3 regions of the Streptomyces sp. NPDC101227 genome follow, and region 1 is predicted to be linked to each of the others. Evidence: riboswitches for the same ligand, from Rfam matches in the RefSeq annotation. Region 1 holds a riboswitch; each other region holds the start of a gene.
The links. A riboswitch is a leader RNA that binds a small molecule or an ion and turns the genes downstream of it on or off. The one in region 1 is predicted to bind cyclic di-AMP.
Positions count from the first base shown of each region.

Region 1 (7,111 bases):
CGACGACCGTGCCCAGGCCGAAGCTGTCGTGCGTGACGCGGTCGCCGACGGCCAGCGAGGCCACCTGCCGGTCCGTGGCCCGGCGCGTGGCGAAGCCGCTCGGCCCCTTGGCGCGCGACGAGGACAGCGAGGACCCGATGCCCCCGCCGAAGCCTCCCCCGCCACCGCCACCGCGCGACGACAGCCCGCCCATCGAGGCGGACGGCGTGGCGGGACCCGTGCGCCGCCACTCGACATAGTCGTCCGGGATCTCCTCCAGGAAACGCGAGGGCGGGTTGTACGAGGGCTGGCCCCAGGCGCTGCGCATCGTGGAGCGGGTGACGTAGAGCCGCTCGCGGGCGCGCGTGATGCCCACATAGGCGAGCCGGCGCTCCTCTTCCAGCTCCTTGGTCTGGCCCAGGGAGCGCATATGCGGGAAGACGCCGTCTTCGAGGCCGGTGAGGAAGACGACCGGGAATTCCAGGCCCTTGGCGGTGTGCAGGGTCATCAGCGTGATGACGCCGCTGCCGTCCTCGTCCTCGTCGGGGATCTGGTCGGAGTCGGCGACCAGCGCGACCTGCTCCAGGAAGTCGGAGAGCGTGCCCGGGTTCTCCTCGCCGCGCTCCTGCTCGAACTCCAGGGCCACGGAGGCGAGTTCCTGGAGGTTTTCGATCCGGGTCTCGTCCTGGGGGTCGGTGGAGGACTGGAGCTCGGCGAGATAGCCCGTGCGCTCCAGGACGGCTTCCAGGACCGTGGCGGGCCCGGCGCCGGACTCCACGATCGTGCGCAGCTCCTCCATGAGGACGTTGAAGCGCTTGACGGCGTTGGCGGAGCGGGCGGCCATGCCGTACGCCTCGTCGACGCGGCGCAGCGCCTGCGGGAACGTGATCTTCTCGCGGGAGGAGAGGGCGTCGATCATGGCCTCGGCGCGCTCGCCGATGCCGCGCTTGGGGACGTTCAGGATCCGGCGCAGCGGGACGGTGTCCTCGGGGTTGGCGAGCACCCGCAGATAGGCGAGGACGTCGCGGACCTCCTTGCGCTCGTAGAAGCGCACGCCGCCGACGACCTTGTAGGGCAGCCCGACCCGGATGAAGATCTCTTCGAAGACGCGGGACTGGGCGTTGGTGCGGTAGAAGACGGCGACATCGCCGGACTTGGCGTCTCCGGCGTCCGTGAGCCGGTCGATCTCGTCGGCGACGAACTGCGCCTCGTCGTGCTCGGTGTCCGCGACATAGCCGGTGATCTTGGGGCCGGCGCCGGCGTCGGTCCAGAGGTTCTTGGGGCGGCGGTTCTCGTTGCGCTCGATGACGGCGTTGGCGGCGGACAGGATCGTCTGCGACGAGCGGTAGTTCTGCTCCAGCAGGATCGTGGTGGCGTCCGGGTAGTCCTCCTCGAACTGGAGGATGTTGCGGATCGTGGCGCCGCGGAACGCGTAGATCGACTGGTCGGCGTCACCGACGACGCACAGCTCGGCGGCGGGCATCTCGTCCGTGCCCGGGCCGACCAGCTCGCGGACGAGGGTGTACTGGGCGTGGTTGGTGTCCTGGTACTCGTCGACGAGGACATGGCGGAAGCGGCGGCGGTAGTGCTCGGCGACATCCGGGAAGGCCTGGAGCAGATTGACCGTCGTCATGATGATGTCGTCGAAGTCCAGGGCGTTGGCCTCGCGCAGCCGCGACTGGTACATCGCATAGGCCTCGGCCAGGGTCTTCTCGAAGCCGTCGGCGGCCGTCCCGGCGAAGGTCTCCTCGTCGATGAGCTCGTTCTTGAGGTTGGAGATCTTCGCGCTGAAGGACTTGGGCGGGAAGCGCTTGGGGTCCAGGTCGAGGTCGCGGCAGACCAGGGCCATCAGGCGCTTGGAGTCGGCGGCGTCGTAGATCGAGAAGGACGAGGTGAAGCCGAGCTTCTTGGACTCGCGGCGCAGGATGCGGACGCAGGCGCTGTGGAAGGTGGAGACCCACATGGCGTTGGCGCGGGGCCCGACGAGGTCCTCGACGCGCTCCTTCATCTCGCCCGCGGCCTTGTTCGTGAACGTGATCGCGAGGATCTGGCCGGGGTGGACATGGCGCTCGGCGAGCAGATGCGCGATGCGGTGGGTGAGCACCCGGGTCTTGCCGGAGCCGGCGCCGGCGACGATCAGCAGCGGGCTGCCGTGATGCGCCACGGCGGCCTTCTGCTCGTCGTTGAGCCCCTCGAGCAGCGCGGCGGGGTCGACGACGGGGCGGGCGGCGCCGTCGCGGTAGTACGCCTCCTGGGGCACCGGTGCGTCGAAATTCCCGTGGAACTTTCCGTCGAAGAGGTCAGCGGGAATCTCCTCCGGGGCCGGGCCGTGCTCGTCCTCGGGGGGCGGCGGGGGCTCGTCCTCGTGCTTGGGGCCGAGGTCCGCCAGGAAGCTGTCGTCAAAGAGGCTGCTCATCGCCCACCGAGTCTAGGCCGCCGCACTGACAGCCCGCCGCCACCTCTCCAGATCCGGCCCCCGGCCCGCGGCCCGCATCCCCGAGATCGCGTTAAGGTCACAAAAAGGTTTCGGGCATATCGAACATCAGCCTTCACAGGAGTCACACGAGTTGGCTACCGTGCCTGCTCGGGCAGCCCGTTTCCCCGCGGACGACAGCGTCTGCACGGGCCGCCTCCGCCGAGTCCGGCCCTGCCACCAGGCACCCGGAGCCGGGGACCCACCAGCACCACCGGGGTGAATCGGCCGGTGCGGCCGCCAGCAGCGGACGCATCGACCGTAGGGCAAGCCTTCCGTCATCGACACCGCCCGAACCCGACAGCTAACCCGGTAGGCGGTCCACGGAAGGAGTCGCCGGCCTTGGCGTCGCACCGCAAGCCGCGCACCCGCATACTCACCTCGCCCGGGAGCCGTCGTACGGCCGCCGGGCTCACCACTGCCGCCCTCGCCTCGGTCACCCTGCTCTCGCAGTCCGCCGACGCCGCCCCCAGGGCTCCCAAGCCCACCATCGAAGAGGTCAAGCAGAAGGTCGACGGGCTCTACCGTCAGGCCGAGGTGGCCACCCAGAAGTACAACGCCGCCAAGGAGGGCGCCGAGCACCAGCGCGCCACCGTCAACGGCCTGCTCGACGCCGCCGCCAAGCGCGCACAGAAGATGAACGAGTCCCGGCGCGAGCTGGGCACCTTCGCCTCCGCGCAGTACCGCACCGGCGGGATGAACCCCACGACGCAGCTGATGCTCGCCAAGGACCCGCAGGAATTCTTCGACCGTACGCACCTGATGGAGCGGCTCACCGGCCGGCAGAAGCAGGCGGTCACCGACTACCAGGAGCAGCAGGCGGCCGCCGCCCGGCAGCGGGCCAAGGCGACCTCCAGCCTGGAGCAGCTCCAGAGGACGCAGACCTCGCTGCAGGAGTCCAAGCGGTCCGTCCAGGAGAAGCTGGCCGAGGCGCGGCAGCTGCTGTCCCGGCTGACCGCGCAGGAGAAGGCGCGGCTGGCGGAGCTGGAGCGCCAGAAGGAGGCGGCCGCCAAGCGCCGGGCCGATGAGCTGGCGCGGCAGCAGGCCGAGAAGGCGCGCCAGCAGGCGGAGAAGGAGCGCCAGCAGCGCCAGAGCGGCGGCAGCACGACGGGCGGCGGCTCGACCGGTGGCGGCTCCACCAGCGGCGGGTCGACCAGCTCCACCCAGGTGGAGAAGGTGCTCGCCTTTGCCCGCGCCCAGATAGGCAAGCCGTACGTCTGGGGCGCGACCGGCCCGAGCTCCTACGACTGCTCGGGCCTGACCGCGGCGGCGTGGAAGGCGGCCGGGGTCGATCTGCCGCGTACGACGTGGGACCAGGTCAAGGTCGGCCAGCGGGTCGCGACCAGCGACCTCAAGCCCGGTGACCTGGTGTTCTTCTTCGACGACATCAGCCACGTAGGCATTTACATAGGCGACGGCAAGATGATCCACGCACCGCACCCGGGCGCCAACGTCCGGGTGGAGTCGATCTACTACGACCCGATCTACGGGAGCGTGCGGCCGGCCTGAGCGGCGGCTGAGCGGCTGGTTCGAACGACTTCGCCCCCTACGGGGCTCCCCTAAGGGGGCCGCAGGCCCCTACCGCACAACTGCCCCGGACCCACCCCCCACACGCCACCGCGCGGTCGTCCTCTCGAAGGGACGACCGCGCGGTGAGCCGTATGTAGCGGGTGCCCGGTCCGGGGGCCGGGGTGGACGCCGGAGCCGAGGTGCGGGCGTCGAAGCCGGGTTCCGGGCGGCCGGAGCCGAACTCCGCAGGGCCGGTCTCAGGTCCAGAGCACCGCGATGAAGATGTTGGCCATCGTGAGCCCGCCGACGGCACCGAAGAGCGGCTTGGCGATCTTCTCCTCGTCCCGCTTGACGTAGACCAGCGCCAGGATCACCACCAGGACGGCCATCTTGATGGCGATCTTGATGTTGTTGACCGGCTGGTCCTGGGCCTGGTTCAGCCCGACCAGCACGATGCCGGTGACCAGCATCGTCAGCGCGCCGTGCAGCATGGCCGGCACGAAGCGGGCGGCCCCCGCGCTCATCGCCTTCATCTGGGTGAGGAAGCCGCCCAGCAGGGAGGCGATGCCGATGATGTGCAGGCCGACGAAGATATTGATTACTACGTCCATAGTGCGGGATCGTATCCGCCGCATATCACGCGCCTTCCGGCAGGGCGCCGGTAATCGCCGCTTCGATCATGGCAGGCCGCGCACGGCCCCGTACGCGGCGGACACTCGCTCATCCGCCCGCCACTCGCGGTCGAAAGCCGTCAATTCCGGCCAACTGGGCGCTATGCCGTGACGTGCAGGTTTACCGTCCTCACTCCAGGCGGCCGACGAATGCGCGGCCCGTACGGAAGGAAGTGACGGCCACCGTGGCGTCGCACCGCAAGACCAAGCAGCACCCGCCGGCACCGCTGGGCGGCGCCCGCACCGCCCGCACCGCCCGCACCGCCCGTACGGCCCGCACCGCCCGTACGGCCGCCGCCCTGGCCCTTGCCGGTGCCGCGGGCGTCGCCGCCTTCGACGGCACCGGCCAGGCCGCTCCCCGCCCCACCCCCGCCCAGGTCAAGGGCCGGGTCGACGCGCTGTACCAGGAGGCAGAGGTGGCGACGCAGCACTACAACGGCGCCAAGGAACAGGCCGATGCCGCACGCGCGGAGCTGAGCCGGCTCCAGGACGAGGCCGCCCGCCGGACCCAGAAACTCAACGCCGCCAAGGCCCAGCTGGGCACGATGGCCGGAAACCAGTACCGCTCCGGCGGCGTGGACCCGACCGTACGGCTGATGATGTCCGCCGATCCGCAGCGCTATCTGGACGGCGCCACGATCCTGGAGCGCGCGGGCAGCCATCAGGCGAACGCGGTGGCCGGATATGCGCGCCGGCTCGGCAGCGTCCGTCAGATCCGCGACCGCGCCGAGGCCACCGCGGAGCGGCTGGAGCGCACCGAGGGCACGCTGCGGCGCCAACGCGTCACGATCGTACGGAAACTGGACTCCGCCGAGGCGCTGCTCAACCGGCTGACGGAGCAGCAGCGGCGGCGGATGACGCCCGAGGCCGACCCGTCCGGGGCCCCGGACGACGCCGGAGCGCAGGCGCCCAACTCCCGTGCCGCGCACGCCGTTTCGTTCGCCTACGCCGCGCTCGGCAAGCCGTACGTCTGGGGCGCGACCGGCCCCTCGGCGTTCGACTGCTCCGGCCTGACCCAGGCCGCCTGGAAGTCCGGCGGCGTCTCGCTGCCCCGCACGACCTACACCCAGATCGGCTCCGGGCCGCGCATCGACCGGTCCCAGCTCGCCCCGGGTGACCTGGTGTTCTTCTATTCCGGGATCAGCCATGTGGGCCTCTACATCGGCGACGGCAAGATGATCCACGCCCCGCATCCGGGGGCCCCGGTCCGCATCGCCCCCATCGACGAGATGCCCTTCGCGGCGGCGACCCGGCCGGCCTGATCCCCGGCAGCGGGCCGGCCTCAGAAGTCGACGTCGCCGTCAGACCGGCGTTACCGAGTCCCGTGTGTACGCGGCACCGGAGAAGTACGGCCGCACGCCGGCAGCTACGTCGACACGGGCCGCGCCCACGGTGGCTGACAGCCTCTCAGCCCCTCAGCACCCGATGGGCCCTCCGCCTCCGCAGGGGTGCCGCCCCGGGGGCTCTGTCTTCGGCCAGTTCGCGGCCGGTTGGTGCGGCGCTCTCAGGATCTGACCTGCAGGCCGAGCCACCGGAAGATCTCCGGCACCTGGGTGCGCCACACCGCCGTCGTGTGACCGCCCGCGTTGGCCGCGATCTGCTGCACGGTAACCGTCGTCGGACGCTTCGCGATCTGCTGGAGGCCGATGCCCGCCTGGTAGCCGTCGCCCGCCGCGCCCGAGACGAACAGGGCCGTACGCGGCGGCCGGCCGGCGGCGTTGGCGGCCTTCAGGATGTGCAGCGGGTTGGACTCGATGCGCAGCTTGGGGTCCTTGCCGGCGAGGGAGTCGGGCTCCAGTGCCGGGTCGTTGTAGCCGGACATGGCGACGGCGGCGCGGTAGCGGTCCGGGTGAGACAGCGCGAGCTTGGCGGCGCAGTGCGCGCCCGCCGAATAGCCCGCCAGCGCCCAGGAGTCCGGCCTGCCGCCGGCCCGGAAGTTGTCGATGACCATCTGGCGCACGTCGACGGTCAGCCAGCTGTCGGCGTTGACCTTGCCGGGAATGTTGACGCAACCGGTGTCGGCGCCGGTGAGGATGTTCGTCCGCGGAGACACCAGGATGAACGGCTTGATCTCGCCGCGCTGCATCAGCGGGCGGAGCTGCTCGCCGACGTGCAGCGCTCCGTACCAGGCCTTGGCCGAGCCGGGGTAGCCGGGCAGCAGCTCGACCACGGGGAACTTCTTGTTCCGGTAGGCGGGGTCGTTGTACTGCGGCGGCAGCCATACGTAGACCTCGCCGCTGACGCCCGAGATCCGGCCCTTGAGGTCGGTCATCTGGACACCTGGGCCCATCCTGGCGTCGTCCGCGGGGCGGAAGCGCTGGAGCTGCTTGGGCTCGTTCTTGAGCTTCCGGCCGCCCAGCCCGTCCGGGCCCAGGTCCTGCGCCGCCTGGATGTGGCTGTCGGTGCCGAGCAGGTCGCCCCAGGTGTCGTAGAGGTTGTTGGCGTTGTTGACCAGGACGAACACCACGGTGATGGCGGT
Region 1 is NZ_JBIWOD010000006.1:267,020-274,130, reverse strand. Features, by position in the region: gene pcrA (DNA helicase PcrA) at 1-2,395, opposite strand, end outside; cyclic di-AMP (ydaO/yuaA leader) riboswitch at 2,603-2,787, shown strand; gene ACIRPT_RS16320 (NlpC/P60 family protein) at 2,795-3,961, shown strand; gene ACIRPT_RS16315 (hypothetical protein) at 4,219-4,572, opposite strand; gene ACIRPT_RS16310 (NlpC/P60 family protein) at 4,806-5,894, shown strand; gene ACIRPT_RS16305 (alpha/beta hydrolase) at 6,137-7,111, opposite strand, start outside.

Region 2 (7,111 bases), on a different contig from region 1:
TTTTACAGAGAAGCAGAAGGAGCAGTCATGCTGCGACCGACGGCCCGCTATGTCCTGCCGGAGTTCACCGAGCGCACCACCGACGGCGTGCGCACCCTGGACCCGTACTCCAAGCTGCTGAGCGAGCGCATCATCTTCCTGGGCACCACGGTCGACGACACCTCCGCCAACGACGTGATGGCGCAGCTCATCCACCTGGAACACGCCGCTCCGGACCAGGACATCTCGCTCTACATCAACTCCCCCGGCGGCTCCTTCACCGCGATGACCGCGATCTACGACACGATGCGGTTCGTCTCCTGCGACATCGCGACGGTGTGCCTGGGGCAGGCCGCCTCCGCGGCCGCGGTGCTGCTGGCCGCCGGCACGCCGGGCAAGCGGATGGCCCTGCCGAGCGCCCGCATCCTCATCCACCAGCCGTCACTGCCCGAGCCGATCGAGGGCCAGGCCTCCGATCTGCAGATCCAGGCGACGGAACTGCTGCGCACCCGCGACAAACTGGAGGAGCTGCTGGCCCTGCACACCGGACAGCCGCGCGAACTGATCGCCAGGGACATCGAGCGCGACAAGATCTTCGACGCCCACGGCGCCCAGGAGTACGGCCTGATCGACGGCCTCACCCGCGGCCGCAAGCAGCCGGCCGCCCAGCTCGGCGCGCGGTGAACTCAGGTGCTGCCACCGGAGCTGCCGCCGCTGCCCGCGCTGACCCGGGCCGAGGGTGAAGTGATCGACCGGTACTTGGAGGTACTGGACCTGTTGGGCCGGATCAATCCGGCGCGCGGAAACGGCACTTACAGCGGCCTGCGCGCGGCTCAGGCACTGGTCGGCAAGGCGGCCGGACTGCGCGACGCGCTGGCGCTGATGCATCAGCGCGGCGAGAGCGAGCTGCATTCCGGGACGCTGACGCGGGCGCTGCGGGTCCTGGACGGCGAACGCCGGGCCCGGCTGGTCGCGGTACCGCCGCAGCCCGAGCCGTGATCCGACACGCGCCCGGCCGAGGAGCCCGTACGGCGTAACAGACGCGCTCGTTACAGGGAGTCGACGATTTGCAGAGCGCACCCGGTTGTCACGCGGCAGTTGACGCGTCACCCCTGGTCCCGGGCTCACCCTCCGCCGACTCCACCTCGTGAAAACCGACATAAGTCACCATTCGGTGTAAATGTGACCAATGTCACGCAGCGCATTTCTTACCGGATTTCGGGCGGTGGCGGCGTGAAGATCCCTCCACGACAAGGCCCCGCCACCGCGACGGGGCGGTCCGGGCGGACGCCTAATCCTGCCGCCGTCCGGATGTCAGGTCGACGCGGTTGGATCGGCAGGAGCGGAGGACCCGAGCACGACGGGGCCCCGGCACTCGTGGCCGAGGGCTCCTTGGGGTGAAGCCGTACGCACGGCCGGGCACTCTTCGCCTGCCCGAACCCGACAGGTCCCCCTTCGCAGGCGGCTGACGAAGGGTTGCGCATGAGCATGCGTGGACATCTGCCGCATCTGCTGGCACGCGCCGGCACCGTTTCCGCCCTCACGATGGTCACGATCACGGGCACCACTGTGGCGCCAGGAGCGACCGCCGACGCCGAGGCGGCCGCCGTCTCCTCGAAGGCCCTGCGGATCGCCGCCTCGAAGCGGGGCTCCCCCTACCAGTGGGGCGCCCAAGGCCCACACCGCTTCGACTGTTCGGGGCTGACTAGGTACTCGTTCAAGCACGCGGGCAAGGCGCTGCCACGGACCGCGGCCGCGCAGTACAACGACACCAGCCATGTCACCCGAGCGGCGCGCAGAAGCGGCGATCTGGTCTTCTTCCATGGCGGCCGCGGCGTGTACCACGTCGGCATCTACGCGGGCAGCGGCCGGATCTGGCATGCGCCGAAGGAGGGAGCGGTGGTCCGGCTGGAGAGGATCTGGAGCTCCGCCGTCTGGTACGGGCGGGTGGGCTGACCTGCGGCGATCGGCAGGTCACGGTCAATTGTCAGTGGCCTTGGGTACGTTGGCGAAGTGACCGGCGAACTGAGCGAGCCATTGATGGCGGCGGCGTGCGGGAGCTTCCCGCCCGCCGCCGGTCCGGTAACCGCGCCGCCCGCGCCGGGGGCTCACGCCGGCCCCGGCGGCTCAGGTGAGGACCAGCTCGGCGAGCAGAATGCCGCCCAGGGCGGTCAGCAGCGCTCCCGTGGTGGCCTCCAGGGCGCGGGACACCCGCGGACGGCGCAGCCAGGCGCCGAGCCGGTCGACGAGCAGCGCCACGGCGGGAAACCACACCGCCGCCATGCCGACGACGATGGCCGCCAGCAGCAGGGTCCGGGGCAGCGCGGGCTGCCCCGCCGGGACGAACTGCGGCAGCAGGCTGAGGAAGAGAACGGGGGCCTTGGGGTTGAGCGCATTGGTGAAGAAGCCCTGGCGCAGATATGGCGCGGTGCCGGGGCCGGCCGTCGGGTGCGGACCGGGGGCCCCGCCCTGCGCGCCGGCCGCCTGCCGGTCGGCCGCAGGGCGGCGGGCGACCGCGATCAGTGCACGGGCGCCGAGATACAACAGATAGGCACCGCCCAGGAGTTGGACGGTCTCGAACAGCGCGGGCACGGCCACCAGCACCGCCGCCAGCCCGGCCACCGCCAGCGCGGTGTGCACGAGCAGTCCGCCCGCGACCCCGAAGGCGGTCGCCACCCCCGCCCGGCGCGAGGCGAGTGCGTTGCGCACCACGACCGCGAAGTCCGCGCCCGGCATGGCGACCATGCCCGCGGCGATGCCGGTGAAAGCCATCAGATGTCCGTCCATGACAGCAGCATCGCCCGTCGGAGCCTTTAATAGGTATTGGCAATCTCCTGGGTCAGCCTGAAGAGGTTCTTAAGGGAGGCGGGTCTCTGTGTACGACCCCACGCGGCTGGCCGCCCTGGTGGCCGTGGCGGAGGCCGGCTCGATCACCCGGGCCGCCGAGCGGCTCGGCTACACCGCGCCCGCGCTCTCCCAGCAGCTCACCAAGCTGGAGCGGGAGACGGGGACGGCGCTGCTGGTGCGCCACCACCGCGGCGCCCGGCTGACGGCGGCCGGTGAGCTGCTGCTCGTACGGGCCCGGCGGGTGCTGGACGAGCTGGACCTGGCGCGGCACGAGCTGTCCCGGCTGGCGGGGCTGTCGGGCGGCCGGCTGCGGGTGGGCACGTTCGAGACGGCCGGTACGCATCTGCTGCCGCCCGCGCTGAGCGCGTTCCGGCGGGCCCACCCGGATGTGGAGCTGAGCGTGACGGAGTTCGTACCACCTCAGGAGATGACGGCGGTGGCGCTCGGCGAGGTGGATCTGGCGCTGACGCATGAGTATGTGCCGGGCGAGGCGGTGCCGGTGCCGGACGGGGTGCGGCTGGCGCCGCTGCTGACCGAGGAGCTGGTGCTGGTCACGGCCCCCGGGCATGCGCTGTCGGCGGGCAGCGGGCGGCTGGCGCTGTCGGAGCTGGCCGGGCAGCCGCTGGTCAGCATGGCGCCGGCCAATCCCAACCGGCGCGCGGTGGAGGCGGCGCTGGCGGCCGCGGGGGCGAGCGTGGCCGTGCGCTGCGAGTCACCGGGCTACGGGGTGGTGTGTGCCCTGGTGAGCGCCGGCCTCGGGGTGGCGGTGGTGCCGCAGATGATGGCGACCGGTTCGGTGACCCCGCTGGGCATCCGCCCGCTGGATCCGCCCGAGCTGCACCGCACGATCTCCGTTGCCTACCGCGCGGGCGGCGGCACCCCGGCCGCGGACACCCTGCGGGCCCTGCTGCACGGCGCGTTCACCCGCAAGTCCGGGGCGCCATGACGGGTGACGCGCCCCTGCGGCGCGTCAGCGGACGCCGACCGTCCACGGCATCGCGATGCTGACGGTCTTCCCGCCGCACGCGGTGGGCACGACGCTCAGCCGGCCGCCGGATTCCGCCGCGAGCGAGCGGATGATGACCATGCCGCGTCCGTTGTCCTGCTGGACGGCGGCGGGCAGCCGCCGCGGCCGGCGCGGGTGGCTGTCGGTGACGCCGATCCGCAGCAGCTGCGCGCGGTCGAGGCGGAGGGCGACGGTGAAGGTCGGGGACTGGCCGAAGGTGTGCTGGACGGCGTTGGTGGCGAGCTCGGAGACGATCAGGCGGACGGCGTCGGCGTACTCCGTGTCGGCGGGCAGGCCCCATGCGGCGAGCACCTCGAGCACATGCCTGCGGGCGAGGGATACCGAGGCCGGGGCGCTCGGCAGGGTGAGTGAGGATTCCTGGTGGTCTGCCATCGTGACGCCGTCCCTTTCCCGCCGGGGCCGTGGCGGATGTCCGCCGGGGCCCCGGGCCGGTGCTGTGCGCGCCAGAGTGTCACCCTTGCCGACGGTGTTGCGGCCGATCCACCGAGATGTGCGGATATATGTCGCCCAATGCGGTGAACTCTGCGACACAAGACGGCATTTGGGCTGCCAGAGAGGCTCAGGTCGGCGGTGCGGTCGCGGTGATCACGGCCACCGCCGTGTCGACCTGCTCGCTCGTCAGGTCCGCCCGGGCGGTGAGCCGCAGCCGGGAGATCCCGTCCGGAACGGACGGTGGCCGGAAACAGCCGACCGCGAGTCCCGCCTCCCGGCAATCGGCCGCCCAGCGGACCGCCTTTTCCGGAGAGGGGGCCCGTACGGAAACCACGGCGGCATCCGGCCGTACGGCCACCAGACCGGCCGCGGTGAGCCGGGCGTGCAGCTCCCGGGCCACCCCGCGGACCCGGGTGGCGCGCTCCGGTTCGCGGTGCAGCAGCCGCAGCGCCGCGAGCGCGCCACCGGCCGCCGCCGGGGCCAGCCCGGTGTCGAAGATGAACGAGCGGGCGGTGTTGACCAGATGCTCGATGACCCGCGCCGGGCCGAGCACGGCGCCACCCTGGGAGCCGAGCGATTTGGAGAGCGTCACGGTGGTCACCACATCGGCGTCCCCGGCCAGTCCGGCGGCCGCCATCGCGCCGCGGCCCCCCTCGCCCAGGATGCCCAGGCCGTGCGCGTCATCGACGACGAGGGCCGCGCCGTGTGCCCGGCAGGCGGCGGTGAGGGCGGTCAGCGGCGCGGCGTCACCGTCGACCGAGAACACCGAGTCGGTGACGGCGAGCGCCCGGCCGTCGTGGCCGCCGAGCGCTTCGCGTACGGCCTCCGGGTCGGCGTGCGGGACGACCGCCGTACGGGCCCGCGAGAGGCGGCAGCCGTCGATCAGGGAGGCGTGGTTGCCCGCGTCCGAGACGACGAGGGTGCCCTGGGCGGTGAGTGCGGTGATGGCCGCGAGGTTGGCGGCGTAGCCGGAGGACAGGACGAGGGCCGCCTCGAAGCCGCAGAACGCGGCGAGTTCGGCCTCCAGCCGGGCGTGCAGTTCGGTGCTGCCGGTGACCAGCCGGGATCCGGTGGCGCCGGCGCCCCACTGGCGGGCGGCCCGGGCCGCGCCATCGGTGACCTCGGGGTGCCGGGCGAGTCCCAGGTAGTCGTTGCCGGCGAGGTCCAGCAGCGGGGAGTCGGCGGGCCGCGGGCGCAGCGTACGGACCAGCCCGGCCCGCCGGCGTTCGGCGCGCGCCTCGTCGATCCAGTCGAAGGCCGCGCCCCGCGTCCGCCGGGAGGGCTCGGCGGGCGTCGCGGGCGAGGCGTCGCGGAGCGGCGACGGGGCGGAGTCCTGAAGCATCGGCGTCCTTCGTCTGGCGGCCTCGTCCATCGGCCTCGATTGTGGGCTGTCGATAGACGTTAGCGGTCGTTCCGCACGGCCACGGTGTGGCGATACACACACCCCGAACACGCCGTGTTGTGGGAATCCTCCTTGGCCGGGGGCGGTGGCGTACGTCAGGATCAACGCCATGGACCTGTTGAACACGCTGGTGGACAAGGGACTGCGGCGCGAGTTGCCGACCCGCGAAGAGGCGCTCGCCGTGCTGGCGACGTCCGATGACGAACTGCTCGATGTCGTGGCCGCGGCCGGAAAGGTACGCCGCCAGTGGTTCGGGCGGCGGGTCAAGCTCAACTATCTCGTCAACCTCAAGTCCGGTCTGTGCCCTGAGGACTGCTCATACTGCTCCCAGCGGCTGGGGTCGAAGGCCGAGATCCTCAAGTACACCTGGCTCAAGCCCGATGACGCCTCCAAGGCGGCCGCCGCCGGGGTGGCCGGCGGCGCCAAGCGGGTCTGCCTGGTGGCCAGTGGCCGCGGGCCCACCGACAAGGACGTGGACCGCGTCTCGGACACCATCTCCGCCATCAAGGAGCAGAACGAGGGCGTCGAGGTGTGCGCCTGTCTCGGCCTGCTCTCCGACGGCCAGGCCGAACGTCTGCGCACGGCGGGCGCCGATGCGTACAACCACAACCTCAATACCTCAGAAGCCACTTACGGCGACATCTGCACCACACACGACTTCTCCGACCGGGTCTCCACGGTCCAGCAGGCCCAGGCGGCGGGCATGTCCGCCTGCTCGGGACTGATCGCCGGAATGGGCGAAAGCGACGCAGACCTGGTCGATGTGGTCTTCGCGCTGCGCGAGCTGGACCCGGACTCCGTCCCGGTGAACTTCCTGATCCCCTTCGAGGGCACCCCCCTCGCCAAGGAATGGAACCTCACGCCGCAGCGCGCGCTGCGCATCCTGGCAATGGTCCGGTTCGTCTGCCCGGACGTGGAGGTACGGCTCGCCGGTGGCCGCGAGGTGCATCTGCGCAGCATGCAGCCGCTCGCCCTGCACCTGGTCAACTCCATCTTCCTCGGCGACTACCTGACCAGCGAGGGCCAGGCCGGCAAGGACGACCTGGCGATGATCGCGGACGCCGGGTTCGAGGTCGAGGGCACGGACACCACGACGCTGCCGGAGCACCGTACGGACGCGGAGCAGGGCACGGACGCCGTACCCGAGCCGGCCGCCGAGGTCGCCGCCGCCACGGTCGCCGCGCCCCCCTCCGACGAGACCCGCCGGGACCTGGTCTCGGTGCGCCGCCGCGGCGCCGGTACCGACCTTCCGCCCAATGCCTGAGCCGGCCCTCACCCCTGGGGAACTCCTCTCACTCGACCGGCAGCACGTCTGGCATCCGTACGGGCCGATGCCCGGCCGCGCCGAGCCGCTGCTGGTCGAGTCGGCGTCGGGCGTACGGCTGCGGCTCGCCCGGCCCGTCGAGGGGCGGGACGAGCTGGTG
Region 2 is NZ_JBIWOD010000001.1:807,918-815,028, reverse strand. Features, by position in the region: gene ACIRPT_RS03755 (ATP-dependent Clp protease proteolytic subunit) at 28-663, shown strand; gene ACIRPT_RS03750 (hypothetical protein) at 670-978, shown strand; cyclic di-AMP (ydaO/yuaA leader) riboswitch at 1,258-1,458, shown strand; gene ACIRPT_RS03745 (C40 family peptidase) at 1,462-1,935, shown strand; gene ACIRPT_RS03740 (LysE family translocator) at 2,107-2,766, opposite strand; gene ACIRPT_RS03735 (LysR family transcriptional regulator) at 2,855-3,772, shown strand; gene ACIRPT_RS03730 (ATP-binding protein) at 3,797-4,225, opposite strand; gene ACIRPT_RS03725 (8-amino-7-oxononanoate synthase) at 4,413-5,657, opposite strand; gene bioB (biotin synthase BioB) at 5,797-6,951, shown strand; gene ACIRPT_RS03715 (adenosylmethionine--8-amino-7-oxononanoate transaminase) at 6,944-7,111, shown strand, end outside.
Region 2: linked by a shared signal. The riboswitch ahead of ACIRPT_RS03745 (C40 family peptidase) and the one ahead of ACIRPT_RS16320 (NlpC/P60 family protein) in region 1 are both predicted to bind cyclic di-AMP.

Region 3 (7,111 bases), on a different contig from region 1:
CGCGATGCCCTGCAGCTTCTTCGAGCCGACCAGGTCCTTGATCTTGGAGATGACCTTCTCGGGGCCGACGGTGAAGGGGAGTTCGGTGACGATCAGACCCTTGCGGCGTGCCGTGACGGTCTCGATCGTGACCGTGGCACGGATCTTGAAGGTGCCGCGGCCCTTCTCGTACGCATCCCGCACGCCTCCCAGGCCTACGATCCGGCCACCGGTGGGCAGATCGGGGCCCGGAACGAAGCGCATCAGGGTGTCGAGATCGGCGTTCGGATGCTTGATCAGATGGCGGGCCGCGGCGATCACCTCGCCGAGGTTGTGCGGCGGCATGTTCGTCGCCATCCCGACGGCGATGCCGGACGTGCCGTTGACCAGGAGGTTCGGGTACGCGGCGGGGAGGGCGACCGGCTCTTGTTCCTGGCCGTCGTAGTTCGGCGCGAAGTCGACGGTGTCCTCGTCGATGGACTCCGTCATCAGGGACGTCGCCGAGGCCATCCGGCACTCGGTGTAACGCATCGCGGCCGGCGGGTCGTCATTGCCCAGCGAACCGAAGTTGCCGTGGCCGTCCACCAGCGGCAGCCGCATCGAGAACGGCTGCGCCATGCGCACCAGCGCGTCGTAGATGGACGCGTCGCCGTGCGGGTGGAGCTTACCCATCACCTCGCCGACGACCCGGGCGCACTTGACGTACGAGCGTTCGGGCCGCAGGCCCATCTCGTTCATCTGGTACAGGATGCGGCGGTGCACGGGCTTGAGGCCGTCGCGGGCGTCCGGCAGGGCGCGGGAGTAGATGACCGAATACGCGTACTCAAGGAAGGAACCCTGCATCTCGTCGACGACGTCGATGTCGAGGATCCTCTCCTCGAAGTCGTCCGGCGGCGGGGTCTTCGTGCTGCGGCGGGCCATCGCGGCTGCGGCTCCTTCTGCTGCGTCTACTGCCGATGTGGGATCAACATGCTCGGGTCGGTCAACACTGCCGGGCGGACCGCAATTGCCGGTCGCCCGTCTGGCGGGCCGGTCGGCCGGCGGATCGATCACTCATCGGATCGATCAGCCGGCGGATCACCCCGTGAGTCTGCCTGAGTCTGACGCGGACCATTGTGGACCGCCCCACTGACAACGCCGACCGCGACTCCCCTTTCGGCGTCTCGGGGCCGCCGCGCAGGCCCTCCGTACGGGTCCGCTCGTCCGGGAACTTCGCCAGATGTCGGCGCGGTTGCATACAGTGACAGAACTTCCTCGCAAGCGGATCGAAGGGACGTACATGCCCATGGGTCACACGGCCACAGAACAAGCCGGCTCCGGCGGCCTGACAGCGACCGAGCACCGGCTGCCCAACGGCCTGCGCGTGGTGCTCTCCGAAGACCACCTGACCCCCGTCGCAGCGGTGTGCCTCTGGTACGACGTCGGCTCCCGCCACGAGGTCAAGGGCCGTACGGGCCTGGCTCACCTCTTCGAGCACCTTATGTTCCAGGGTTCCGCGCAGGTGAACGGCAATGGCCACTTCGAGCTCGTCCAGGGCGCCGGCGGATCGCTGAACGGCACCACGAGCTTCGAGCGCACCAACTACTTCGAGACCATGCCCGCCCACGAGCTGGAGCTCGCGCTCTGGCTCGAGGCGGACCGGATGGGCTCGCTGCTGACCGCGCTCGACGACGAGTCCATGGAGAACCAGCGCGACGTCGTCAAGAACGAACGCCGCCAGCGCTACGACAACGTCCCCTACGGCACGGCCTTCGAGAAGCTGACGGCCATGGCGTACCCGGAGGGACACCCGTACCACCACACCCCCATCGGGTCGATGGCCGATCTGGACGCGGCCTCTCTGGAGGACGCGCGGGAGTTCTTCCGTACGTACTACGCGCCCAACAACGCCGTCCTGTCGATCGTCGGGGACATCGACTCCGAGCAGACGCTGGCCTGGGTGGAGAAGTACTTCGGTTCGATCCCCTCGCACAATGGCAAACAGCCGCCGCGCGACGGTTCGCTGCCCGAGGTCATGGGCGGCGAGCTGCGCGAGGTCGTCGAGGAGGAAGTGCCCTCCCGCGCCCTGATGGCGGCCTACCGGCTGCCGCACGACGGCACCCGTGAGGCGGATGCCGCGGACCTCGCGCTGACGGTCCTGGGCGGCGGCGAGTCCTCCCGGCTCTACAACCGCCTGGTGCGCCGCGACCGCACCGCCGTCGCGGCCGGTTTCGGCATGCTGCGGCTGGCCGGTGCGCCCTCGCTGGGCTGGCTGGACGTGAAGACGTCGGGCGGCGTGGAGGTCCCCGCCATCGAGAGCGCCGTCGACGAGGAGCTGGCCCGCTTCGCCGCCGAGGGGCCGAGCCCCGAGGAGATGGAGCGCGCGCAGGCCCAGTTGGAGCGCGAATGGCTGGACCGCCTGGCCACGGTCAGTGGCCGCGCCGACGAACTGTGCCGCTTCGCCGTCCTGTTCGGCGATCCGCAGCTCGCGCTGACCGCCGTCCGGCGCGTCCTGGACGTCACCCCCAAGGAGGTGCAGGCGGTCGCCAAGGCCCGGCTGCGCCCCGACAACCGCGCGGTGCTCGTGTACGAGCCCACGGAGCCGACCGCCCCGGCCGACCCGGCCGCCGACACCGAGAAGGAGGAGGCGGACCGGTGAGCGACTCCACCACCCGCGCAGATTCCGCCGCGACCACCATGGACTTCCACCCCCAGCCCAAGGGCGGCGCGCCCAAGCCGTGGGCCTTCCCGGCCCCCGAGCGCTCTCAACTGGCCAACGGGCTCACCCTGCTGACCAGCCACCGCCCCGGCCAGCAGGTCGTTGCCGTCGAGATCAACCTCGTCGCCCCTCTGGAGGCCGAGCCCCAGGGCCTGGACGGAGTCGCCACGATCATGTCGCGCGCCCTGTCCGAGGGCACCGACAAGCACGACGCCGAGGAGTTCGCCGCCGAGCTGGAGCGCTGCGGCGCCACCCTGGACGCGCACGCCGACCACCCCGGCCTGCGGGTCTCCCTCGAGGTGCCGGTGTCCCGGCTGCATCGCGCGCTCGGCCTGCTCGCCGACGCGCTGCGTGCCCCCGCCTTCGCGGAAAGCGAGGTCGAGCGGCTGGTACGCAACCGCCTCGACGAGATCCCGCACGAGCTCGCCAACCCGGCGCGCCGGGCCGCGGTGGCGCTGTCCAAGGAGCTGTTCCCGGCCACGTCCCGGATGTCGCGGCCCCGCCAGGGCACCGAGGAGACCGTCGAGCGCATCGACGCCCCGGCCGTCCGCGCCTTCTACGACGCCCATGTGCGGCCCGCCACGGCCACGGCCGTCATCGTCGGCGACCTCACCGGCGTCGACCTGGACGCGGCGCTCGCCGACACTCTGGGCGCCTGGCGCGGCTCCACCACCGAGCCGCTGAAGCCCTCGGCGATCACCGCCGACGACACCGGCCGCGTGGTCATCGTCGACCGCCCCGGAGCCGTCCAGACGCAGCTGCTGATCGGCCGTATCGGCGCCGACCGGCACGACCGGGTCTGGCCCGCGCAGGTGCTCGGCACGTACTGCCTGGGCGGCACCCTCACCTCCCGGCTGGACCGGGTGCTGCGCGAGGAGAAGGGCTACACCTACGGGGTGCGTGCCTTCGGCCAGGTGCTGCGCTCCTCCGCGGACGGCAGCGGCGCCGCCATGCTCGCCATCAGCGGGTCGGTGGACACCGCCTCCACCGGGCCGGCGCTGCAGGATCTGTGGCAGGTGCTGCGCACCCTCGCGGCAGAGGGGCTGACGGACACCGAGCGGGATGTGGCCGTGCAGAACCTCGTCGGGGTCGCGCCGCTGAAGTACGAGACCGCGGCGGCCGTCGCGGGCACCCTCGCCGACCAGGTGGAGCAGCACCTCCCGGACGACTTCCAGGCACAGTTGTACGCCCGGCTCGCGGAGACCGGGACGGTCGAGGCGACCGCGGCCGCCGTCAGCGCGTTCCCCGTGGACCGCCTGGTGACGATCCTGGTAGGTGACGCCGCGCAGATCGCGGAGCCCGTCAGGAAACTGGGCATCGGCGAGGTGACGGTCGTCAGCGGCTGAGACCCACTGCCTGACAAACCGTCAGGGACCGGCCGGGTGACGAGACGGCCATCGATCGACGCAACGGCTCCCGTGGTGCACGACCGCCACGGGAGCCGTCGTATGTCCGGAATATTGCGTCTGATTGCCCGGTGTCCTTGTGGCGTACGGCACAAAGGGCAGGTTCTGTTTGCCGATTGAAAGATGTCCCGATTAGCGTCGGTCCGACTGTTCGTCACAGGTCCGCCACAACAGTGGCACCGGACAGTCATCGCCGAGTCCCCGTACGGCGCGAGCCAGGGGAGCCGGGGACCCACATGTCCCCTGGGGTGAATCGGGCCCCTCTTCGGAGGAGCCCGTAGGAGACCTTCCTGCTCCGAACCCGTCAGCTAACCCGGTAGGCGAGAAGGAAGGAAAGGACAAGCCACCAGATGGCGTTCACCCGTGCCACCGGGAAGCATCGTCGTGCCAGCCGCACGGCCCGTACGACCCGCAAGATCGCCGGGATGGCCACCCTCGCGGCCACCGGCGTCGTCGCCTCCGTCGCCTCGCCGGCGCTGGCCGCCAGCGGTGAGATGCACACCGAGGACACCGGCCTGCAGCAGGCCGTCGTGATGGGCGACGAGCTCGCCAGCCGCGTCGAGGCCCAGGCCGACGCGCAGCAGACGGCCGCCGAGGCCGCCGCAGTGCAGGCGAAGGCCGAGGCCGCGGCGAAGAAGGCGGCCGACGAGGCCCAGCGGCTCGCCGAGGCCGCCAAGAAGAAGGCCGAGGCGAAGGCCAAGGCGGAGCGGGAGGCCAAGGAGCGCGCGGCCCGCGAGGCGGAGCGCAAGCGGCTCAACGCCTTCGTCGCCCCGATAGCCGGCTCCTACATCTCCACCGGCTACAAGGCCTCCAGCAGCCTGTGGTCCTCCGGCAGTCACACCGGCATCGACTTCCACGCCGCCACCGGCACCTCCGTCCACGCCGTCGGCTCGGGCACCGTCGTGGAGGCCGGCTGGGGCGGCTCGTACGGCAACAACATCGTGATCAAGATGCACGACGGGACGTACACCCAGTACGGCCACCTGTCGTCCATCGGGGTCTCGGTCGGCCAGACCGTCACCCCCGGTCAGCAGATAGGCCTCTCCGGCGCCACCGGCAACGTCACCGGGCCGCACCTCCACTTCGAGGCCCGCACGGGCCCCGACTACGGTTCGGACATCGACCCGATCGCGTATCTGCGCTCGCACGGCGTCGGCGTCTGACACCCCGCGTGTCCTGGTGGAGCCCCGGCCGTCGGCCGGGGCTTCCGCGTATCCGGCGGTCGGCCGCCGCCGGCCGTCCGGGCACCTGGCCAAAAAATATCGCCGAATTCCCGGAGCCCGTCGGAAAAGTCGTCCCGGTCGAATAGAGTCACGGAAAACCCGCCGATCGGCGGCGTTTCCCGGGAATTACGGCGGAGGCACGGACGATGCGAGGCCATCTTTCCGCGCATGCGGTGTGCACGGCGATTCGCGATGACATTGTTTCCGGCGCGCTCGCGCCGGGGAGCCGGCTGATCGAGGAAATTCTCGCGGCCCGCTACGGCGTCTCCAGAGTCCCGGTCCGCGAGGCGCTGCGCACCCTGGAGTCCGAGGGATTTGTCACCACCCGCCAGCATGCGGGCGCCTGCGTCGCCGAGCCCACCGAGCAGGAAGCGGCCGATCTGCTGGACATCCGCGCCCTGTTGGAGCCGCTGGGCGCCGCCCGTGCCGCCGTCCGCCGCAGCCCCGCCCACCTGAAGGTGCTGCGCGGCCTCGTACGGCTCGGCCGCGAGCGGGCCCGGCACGGTCACCCCGCGGACGTGCGCCAACTGGACGGCTGGTTCCACGAGACGCTCGCCCAGGCGGTGGGCAGCCCCAGTCTGACGGCGCTGCTCACGCAGCTACGGCGCAAGATCGAGTGGATGTACGCCGTGGAACTCCCCGCGCGGGCCACCGACTCGTGGGAGGAACACGGCGCGGTGCTGGACGCGGTGGCCAGGGGCGATGCGGAGCGGGCCCGCGCCCTGATGGCGACTCATATCGAACGCTCCCTTCCGGTGTACCGGCTGCGGACTGCCGCAGCCGCGGTGAGGGATGCGAAACGGCCCGTCAACACGGCGCGTGCCCGTAATTAACATGAGGTCTGTATACAAAGGGGTGCGGGATTTTCCGCGGGGTGCGTAATGGTGCCCGTTATTCGTGATGCCGGTATTTCCGCGCTGCGCGTCCGCCCGGATAATCGGCGATCCCTGATTTCGGTATGCCCGTACGGTGAATCGGTTTCAGCGACTGCATGCAATTCCGTCCCGCGGTTGATCCATGCCCGCTGCCCACGCCCTCGCCGTCAATAAAACGACCCCGCGGCGGCAACCGTTTCGGGTCGCCGCCGCGGGGTCGCGGGCAGAGAAAGCAAAAGGATCCCGAAGGACTCGACTCAGACAGTCTCGGGGAGCTCTTCCAGGCCCTCGGAGACGAGCTTCGCCAGGCGGTCGAGCGCGGCCTCGGCGCCCTCGGCGTCGGAGGCCAGCACGATCTCCTCGCCACCCTGGGCGCCCAGGCCCAGCACGGCGAGCATGGAGGCCGCGTTGACGGGGTTGCCATCGGCCTTGGCGATCGTCATCGGGATGCCGGCCGCGGTGGCCGCACGGACGAAGATCGAGGCGGGGCGGGCGTGCAGGCCCTCTGCCCAGCCGACATTGACGCGGCGCTCAGCCATGGTGATGCCCTTCAAGTCACGTGACAGTTGTCTAGACCAGTCTCTCACGCTGCCGGAGTGCTCCGGCAGCGCTCCGGCAACGCTCCGTTGAAACCGAGCGTACGCATGCCGAGCCGGTTGTCAGTGCCCCGCCGTACGCTTATCCGCATGCAGACGCAGCCGGATCACGCGTACCCGACCCACTGGGAAGCCGACGTGGTGCTGCGCGACGGTGGCACGGCGCAGATCCGCCCCATCACCCCCGACGACGCCGAGCGGCTGGTCTCGTTCTACGAGCAGGTTTCGGACGAGTCGAAGTACTACCGCTTCTTCGCGCCCTACCCGCGTCTGTCCGACCGTGACGTCCACCGTTTCACCCACCACGACTACGTCGACCGCGTCGGCCTCGCCG
Region 3 is NZ_JBIWOD010000017.1:148,809-155,919, forward strand. Features, by position in the region: gene ACIRPT_RS31840 (DNA topoisomerase (ATP-hydrolyzing) subunit A) at 1-900, opposite strand, end outside; gene ACIRPT_RS31845 (M16 family metallopeptidase) at 1,265-2,617, shown strand; gene ACIRPT_RS31850 (M16 family metallopeptidase) at 2,656-4,023, shown strand; cyclic di-AMP (ydaO/yuaA leader) riboswitch at 4,265-4,421, shown strand; gene ACIRPT_RS31855 (M23 family metallopeptidase) at 4,434-5,246, shown strand; gene ACIRPT_RS31860 (GntR family transcriptional regulator) at 5,453-6,139, shown strand; gene ACIRPT_RS31865 (HPr family phosphocarrier protein) at 6,439-6,720, opposite strand; gene ACIRPT_RS31870 (GNAT family N-acetyltransferase) at 6,868-7,111, shown strand, end outside.
Region 3: linked by a shared signal. The riboswitch ahead of ACIRPT_RS31855 (M23 family metallopeptidase) and the one ahead of ACIRPT_RS16320 (NlpC/P60 family protein) in region 1 are both predicted to bind cyclic di-AMP.